One region of the Shewanella sp. N2AIL genome, then DNA from elsewhere that is predicted to be linked to it. Evidence: riboswitches for the same ligand, from Rfam matches in the RefSeq annotation. Region 1 holds a riboswitch; the other holds the start of a gene.
The links. A riboswitch is a leader RNA that binds a small molecule or an ion and turns the genes downstream of it on or off. The one in region 1 is predicted to bind thiamine pyrophosphate.
Positions count from the first base shown of each region.

Region 2: another riboswitch for thiamine pyrophosphate. It lies ahead of MO387_RS12920 (TonB-dependent receptor); the one in region 1 lies ahead of thiC (phosphomethylpyrimidine synthase ThiC).

Region 1 is NZ_JALBYT010000018.1:22,227-25,650, reverse strand. It holds gene thiC (phosphomethylpyrimidine synthase ThiC) at 1-1,568, opposite strand, end outside; TPP riboswitch at 1,770-1,868, opposite strand; gene MO387_RS12010 (hypothetical protein) at 2,036-3,355, opposite strand.
Region 2 is NZ_JALBYT010000020.1:39,209-42,632, forward strand. It holds gene hinT (purine nucleoside phosphoramidase) at 1-257, shown strand, start outside; gene MO387_RS12905 (PaaI family thioesterase) at 254-781, shown strand; gene MO387_RS12910 (PaaI family thioesterase) at 768-1,265, shown strand; gene MO387_RS12915 (YcfL family protein) at 1,407-1,802, shown strand; TPP riboswitch at 1,894-2,019, shown strand; gene MO387_RS12920 (TonB-dependent receptor) at 2,074-3,424, shown strand, end outside.

The DNA of each region.
Region 1 (3,424 bases):
ATCATGGCCGCGCCTATGCCGGAGGTGAAATGATCATACCCAGGTGCGATATCGGTGATTTGCGGGCCAAGCGTGTAAAACGGCGCCTCATCGCAGTGAGCTAACTGCTTGTCCATGTTCTCTTTAATGAGCTGCATCGGGATATGTCCCGGCCCTTCGATAATGGTTTGTACGTCGTATTCCCACGCGATTTTGACTAGCTCACCTAAGGTTTCAAGCTCTGCAAACTGGGCAGCATCATTAGCGTCGGCAATCGAGCCTGGACGCATACCATCACCTAAAGACAGGGATACATCGTAGGCAACGCAAAGCTCACAGATCTCACGGAAATGGCTGTAGAGGAAGTTTTCCTTGTGGTGACTCAGGCACCATTTGGCCATGATTGAACCGCCGCGGGAAACGATCCCAGTAACGCGTTTAGCCGTCATCGGCACGTAACGAAGCAGCACACCAGCATGAATAGTAAAGTAATCAACACCTTGCTCAGCTTGTTCAATCAAGGTATCGCGGAACACTTCCCAGGTTAAATCCTCTGCCACGCCGTTCACTTTCTCCAGCGCTTGATAAATCGGCACTGTGCCGATGGGCACTGGCGAGTTGCGGATGATCCACTCGCGGGTCTCGTGGATATAACGCCCCGTGGATAAATCCATTACCGTATCTGCGCCCCAACGGGTTGACCAGACGAGCTTTTCCACTTCTTCCTCGATGGAAGAGGTCACCGCAGAATTACCAATATTGGCGTTCACTTTCACCAGAAAGTTACGCCCTATGATCATAGGTTCGGCTTCTGGATGGTTAATATTCAGCGGAATAATCGCGCGGCCACGGGCAACTTCGGCGCGGACAAATTCGGCGGTAATCGGTTCGCCGACTAAGGCACCAAAGGCTTCGCCCTTGGCTTTACGATTGAGGATTTCATCCTGTACTTCGGCAAGTGCCATGTTCTCACGAATCGCCACATATTCCATTTCGGGCGTGATAATCCCTTGACGGGCATAGTGTAATTGGCTAACTCGTTTGCCCTGCAGCGCTCTGCGTGGGCGGACAATGGCACTCGAACCCGCCTCAAAACGCAGATGGTCTAAACCGTCGTCGGCGAGTCTTTGTTGGGTAAAATCTGAGGTCGCGCAGGGTAATTGCTCTGTATCATTGCGGGCTAGGATCCAGTTTTGTCTTAATTTACCAAGACCTAGACGCACATTGATGTCGGCCTCAGGATCGGAATAAGGTCCGGCGCAATCGTACACTCGGATTGGCGGATTTTTCTCCATGATAGGCGCATCATCTGTTCCGCCCACCAGCGTGTCAGTCTGCAGAATGTGTCGCATGCCAACGCGAATATCGGCACTTGAACCTTCGAGATAAATCTTTTGTGAATTAGGATGTTGCAGTGGCGCTAACGTATCGATAAAGGCTTGGGCCTGCGCGCGGGTTTCGCGGCGACTCGGCGCCTTAGGCACGATCGATTTATTAGGCACTGTCGATTTATTAGGGATTGTCGATTCTGGCGCTGTGATTTCTATCGCATTGGCAGCTACAGCTGGGTTTTGGTTTGAACTGGACATAAGCAATCTCACGTTAAAAAATGGAGTTGCTTGTCTGGAGAATTGAGTTGTTGATAGCTGGACATGGCAATCAATTTTTGTGGCCAACACTGGCTTCAAAAATTGAGTTACCCTGCTCAATAACAATTAAATCTAAACATTAAGGCTTAAAACACTGCTGAGTAAACAGGTGTTAAAGCCGTCTATTTTTGCGATTTAATGTGTGTTATTACGCTTGTTTCCTTCGCAGGTTTTAACCTGATCAGGTTCAACGGATCCCGAATAAACGGTCTCAGCCAAGAGGCACTCCGACAAGATGAGTGCGCAGTATAGACAGAAGCGGCAGCAACAAACAAGGAAAAAAGTAATTAAAAACCTTAACTACCAATCCAAAATAAAGATTCATAATTTGTTGTTTTTAATTAAGTAAATTAAATTAAACTAGCAAAGTTGTGATTATCGTGAAAATAGATCATAAAAGAAAGTCACTATTTATGGGGTTTGAGCATCATTTTGTTTAATCGAGATTGAATGGCATCATCAATAGCTTGATTGATTTTTTTGCCACTGCAGTTAATGGGAAAACCTAAATTTTCGGCGTTAGGATTAATTTGTGTCCCCAGACGGACGACGCGATAACAAGTATCCCCTTTACGCACAATACGATTTGGGTCTAAGGGTAAATCTAGACTCGTTGTGCCACCGAAATCATCGGCGTTAGGGACAAATAACACTTCCATCTCAGGGCTCATTTCACTCATATTCGATTTCCGGGTGAATTTATCGGCCTGTTCAATGACGAGATCATCGAGCGCTTGCTCGCGCTGACGTTCAAAATATTGCTGGGTGAATAAACTCATGCTTGAGCTTGTCGCTATTGTGCTCTCACCTTCTGCTGCGGACGAACTCTTAGCGCCAAGCTGCGGCTTTATTTCTGTGGTATCAAGCGTATTAGTTGGTTTTTTTGCCGTCACTTCCGCGGACTGTACTTCACTTTGGGCACTTGATTGAGATTGGCTCGATTGAGTGATGTCCGGTTTAACCGTATCTGGCTTCACTTTTTCCGACTCTACTTTTTCAGGCACGACCTTTTCAAATATTGGCATAGGCTTAACTTGAGTTGCAGGCGTGGGAACAATTGTAGGCGTAACAGAACTTGTCATCTCAGTCTTATCCTCGGCCTTGATCTCTGTTTCTAGCGCAGCGCTTTCAGCCTTCTCTACCGCGGGAGCATAAATAAAGTAAGCTTTAAGCGCCGTTACTTTAGGGCCCCGGCTTTCTGTTTCCGTTAATCCAAAGGGATTTAACTGTGGGCGCCACAAAATGCAGATAAGTAAAAATAAACACGCATGCACTAAGAGCACAAAACAAAGCAGACTTAATCCTTTGAAATACGGCTGACGAGTACGTAACCCCAATCCTTGAGCACGGGTTTGTATTATCCTAGACAGTTCAGGTTTGGATTCAGACTCAGCAACCAATTTATCTTGATGTTGATCTTGATGTTCAGCATGGATTTCTTGCAGTACTAAATCTTGGGCTTTAACTTGAGCTATGCCTTTGATGTCATCCTTAGAGGCTGAATGGTCTGCACCGCGATTGAACGCTGACGGCTCGGCATCAGTGGTAAAAACAGGCGTTTGAGCAGTATCCAGATCACCGAGGTGATGATCAAATGCAATAAAAGTCTCGCCTTCTGGCGATGTGACCGAAAAAAGCAAAGCACTATCAGTATCATCTCCAATCGCTATTGCTGTAGGAGATACTGTCAATAAAGGCGCGGCTTTGGGTTGACGTTGAAAAGGCAAAATCCATCCTTAGGTTTTGTGTAGTCTCAATTGATTTCGATGATGCTTAACGTGGAACAATTGCACTCA
Region 2 (3,424 bases), on a different contig from region 1:
CTAAGGCGCCAACGCACTTCTTGATTGTCCCAAATCATTTAATCCCAACGGCAAACGACATGAAAGCCTCTGATGAGCCTGTGCTTGGCCGTATGATGACGGTTGCAGCTAAATTAGCGGCGGAAGCGGGGATTGCTAAAGATGGCTACCGACTGATCATGAACTGCAATCAACACGGTGGACAAGAAGTCTATCACATTCATTTTCACCTTGTGGGCGGGGAGCCTCTGGGGCCCATGTTGAGCCAAGGCAAATGAAGGTAAATTCGGATTTTTTCCCGCTGACCCAAATGGCGCAGCGGTTTGTGGATCAACTCGCTCAGTGTCGCCGTCTCGGTTTAACCGTATTGGAGGCGAGTGAGCACCATGTGTTGATTGAGTTGCCCTACAGCACTGAATTAATTGGTTATCCCGATACGGGCGTTATCCATGGTGGAGTGATCACTACCTTAATGGATACTGCCTGTGGCAGTGCAGTGGTCAGTGCAATTTTCCATAAATTCAAATTGTTAGAAATCTCACCCACGCTCGATTTGCGGGTGGATTATATGAAGCCCGCTCAGCCCCATAAACCTGTGTTCGGATTTGCGGAATGCTACAAGTTGTCCTCCAATATTGCCTTTACCCGCGCGATTGCTTATCAAGACAGCATAGATGATCCCATTGCCCATGCTGTTGGCTCTTTTATGCGGATCAGCCCAGAAATGGTCGGTGATGCCTTTAGGCAAGCGTTGATGGGTGAAGCTGTGCCTGAGATAGGAGATACTGATGAGCGCAAATAATTCGGAACTTGGCACTGCCAGTCCCACTCAACACGCCCAAGTCAAAGCGCCTATCGATGTGCAAGGCATAGTTAAACGCGCCACTGAACTTAATGATTTTGGCCATTTACTTGAGCACGTTCCCTATGCCAAATTTATTGGCATGAAGGTGGAGCGTTTTGGTGATGAACTGATTTTTAAATTGCCCGCTAATGACGACAATATCGGTAATCCTGTGTTGCCCGCCATTCATGGTGGCGTGATTGCGGGCTTTATGGAAATGTCAGCGATAGTGCAGTTAATGGTATTTATGCAAACGGCAAAGGTGCCTAAAGTCGTTGATTTTTCAATCGACTATTTACGTGCAGGTCTGCACAAGGATAGTTTTGCTGAGTGTCGTATTACCCGTCAGGGTCGACGAGTCGCCAACGTGAATATTGATTGTTGGCAAACCAATCGTAAGCAGCTTATTGCTACGGCACGGGCGCACTTTCTGATTGATTAACTCGTTTTAGTGAGTAGATAGTTGAGTGATGATTAAGTCTGTCTTGTTAAGCATAAGTTCAGCACAGTTCACTTAGCTTGTCGTTTAATAGGGAATAATGCGCGCTAGCCGCGCATTTAGTCGCGTGACTGGGAGAAATATATGAAACAAATTTATACCGGACTATTATTGGCCGCGGCGCTGACCTTAGGTGCTTGTGCCTCACATACCGCAGGTATTTCAGTGAGTTCACTGGGTGAAACCCGCGTCGATAATTCCAGCTTTGCCAGAGATATTGCGGTACAGAGTGTGGATGCACGCCGAGTCGGTGATTTAGTGCAGGGCTCAGCGTTGATTGTTAGCAAATCATCAACTGACATGCGTGTGCAGTATAAATTCACTTGGTACGACGCCAGCGGTTACACCATAGAAGATGAGGCAACCAGCTGGAAATCGGTCAAATTACACGGCAAGCAACAATTGCAAGTCTCCGCCGTGGCACCTAATGCCCAAGTGGTTAAATTTGATGTGTACGTGCGCGAAACCTTCTCGAACTAAGCCTGAGTTCGCCCAGAAAATGCCAGCTATGCTGGCATTTTTCTTTTTATGACGTAAATGTGTCATCCCATGCTATTACTCATGTATACTAGGCGCCGCCAAGGGGTGTTTGCAGTGAATGAATTTACGTTGATTACTGCAAACTGAGATGTCAGCTGACGAACCCTTAGAACCTGATCCGGCTAATACCGGCGTAGGAATGGGCCAATTAACAGCACACTTCTGAATCGCTTATTCGTTGCCGGATCTCAAACATTATATTTGAGGTCCTATGTCAAACCGTAAAACGTCAAACCGTCATTCCCCGTTTTTAACCCGAGCGCCGCTGGCATTAGCCATTGCTGCCGCGCTGAGCACTGCTGCATTTGCACAAACCGACGCTATCGATAAACCCGATCCCAGTACTGAGATGGAAGTCATGGTAGTGACGGCGGATTTTCGCAGTTCAAGCTTAGAAAAAATGCCTTCAAGTATTACCGTTATCGACAGTCAAAAAATTCAAGATGAAAGCGCGCAGCATTTCGAGGATGTGCTTAATTCTATTGCTAACTTTAACTGGTCAGGTGGAAGTTCGCGGCCAAAATATTTTCAAATTCGCGGTGTAGGTGAGCAAGAGCAATACCAAGGTGCGCCTAATTCTTCTGTGGGTTACATCATTGATGATATCGATTTATCCGGTATTGGTATGGTGTCGAGCATGTACGATCTACAGCAAGTCGAAGTGCTGCGTGGACCACAGGGCACACGTTATGGCGCCAATGCTTTAGCGGGACTGATTTATCTGAAAAGTAACGATCCCACCGATGTGTTTGAACATGGCGGCGAAGTCTCGTTAGGCGATGATGATTTACGCACGTTTAGCGGTTTCAGTTCTGGCCCATTAACGGATTCTGGCAAGCTGCTTTATCGCGTGTCACTGCAGCAACATCAACAAAATGGCTACCACGACAACCTCTATTTAGGCCGTGACGATACCAATGGCCGCGATGAGTTCAGCGGCCGCGCTAAGCTGCGCTGGTATGCGACTGACGATTTGCAGTTTGATTTAACTGTGCTGCACGCCGATTTTGATAATGGCTACGATGTGTGGAGTTTAACCAATTCACCGACCCAGACGACATCGGATCAACCGGGTGTCGATAGCCAGCGCACCACAGGCGCAGGCTTTAAAGCGACCTATTCTGGTGCCGAAACCTTTGAGTTGACTTCGTTAACCTCTTTTGCGAATACCGATCACCATTACAGTTACGATGGCGATTGGTCGAACCCAGAGTATTGGGCTTCTAAGCAATGCAGTGATGACGATGGCAATCTGGCGCCGTGCCAATATGATTATTTTTGGGATAAAACTGGCCAACGTAAAACTGTGTCGCAAGAGTTTCGCTTAAGTTCTACCGAGCAGGGCCGAATCTTTGCGGACAGCACAGATTGGTTGCTTGGTGTGTACGCCATGAATCTGAAAGAAGATAACCAATTGTATTCTGAATACAATACTTGGCCGGATGAAGTCTTAGACTCTGAGTATGAAGCGACGAACTATGCCTTGTTTGGTCAGCTCGATACGGATCTGGGCTCAGATTATGCCTTATCTGTGGGTTTACGTTTAGAGCGCCGCAATAGCC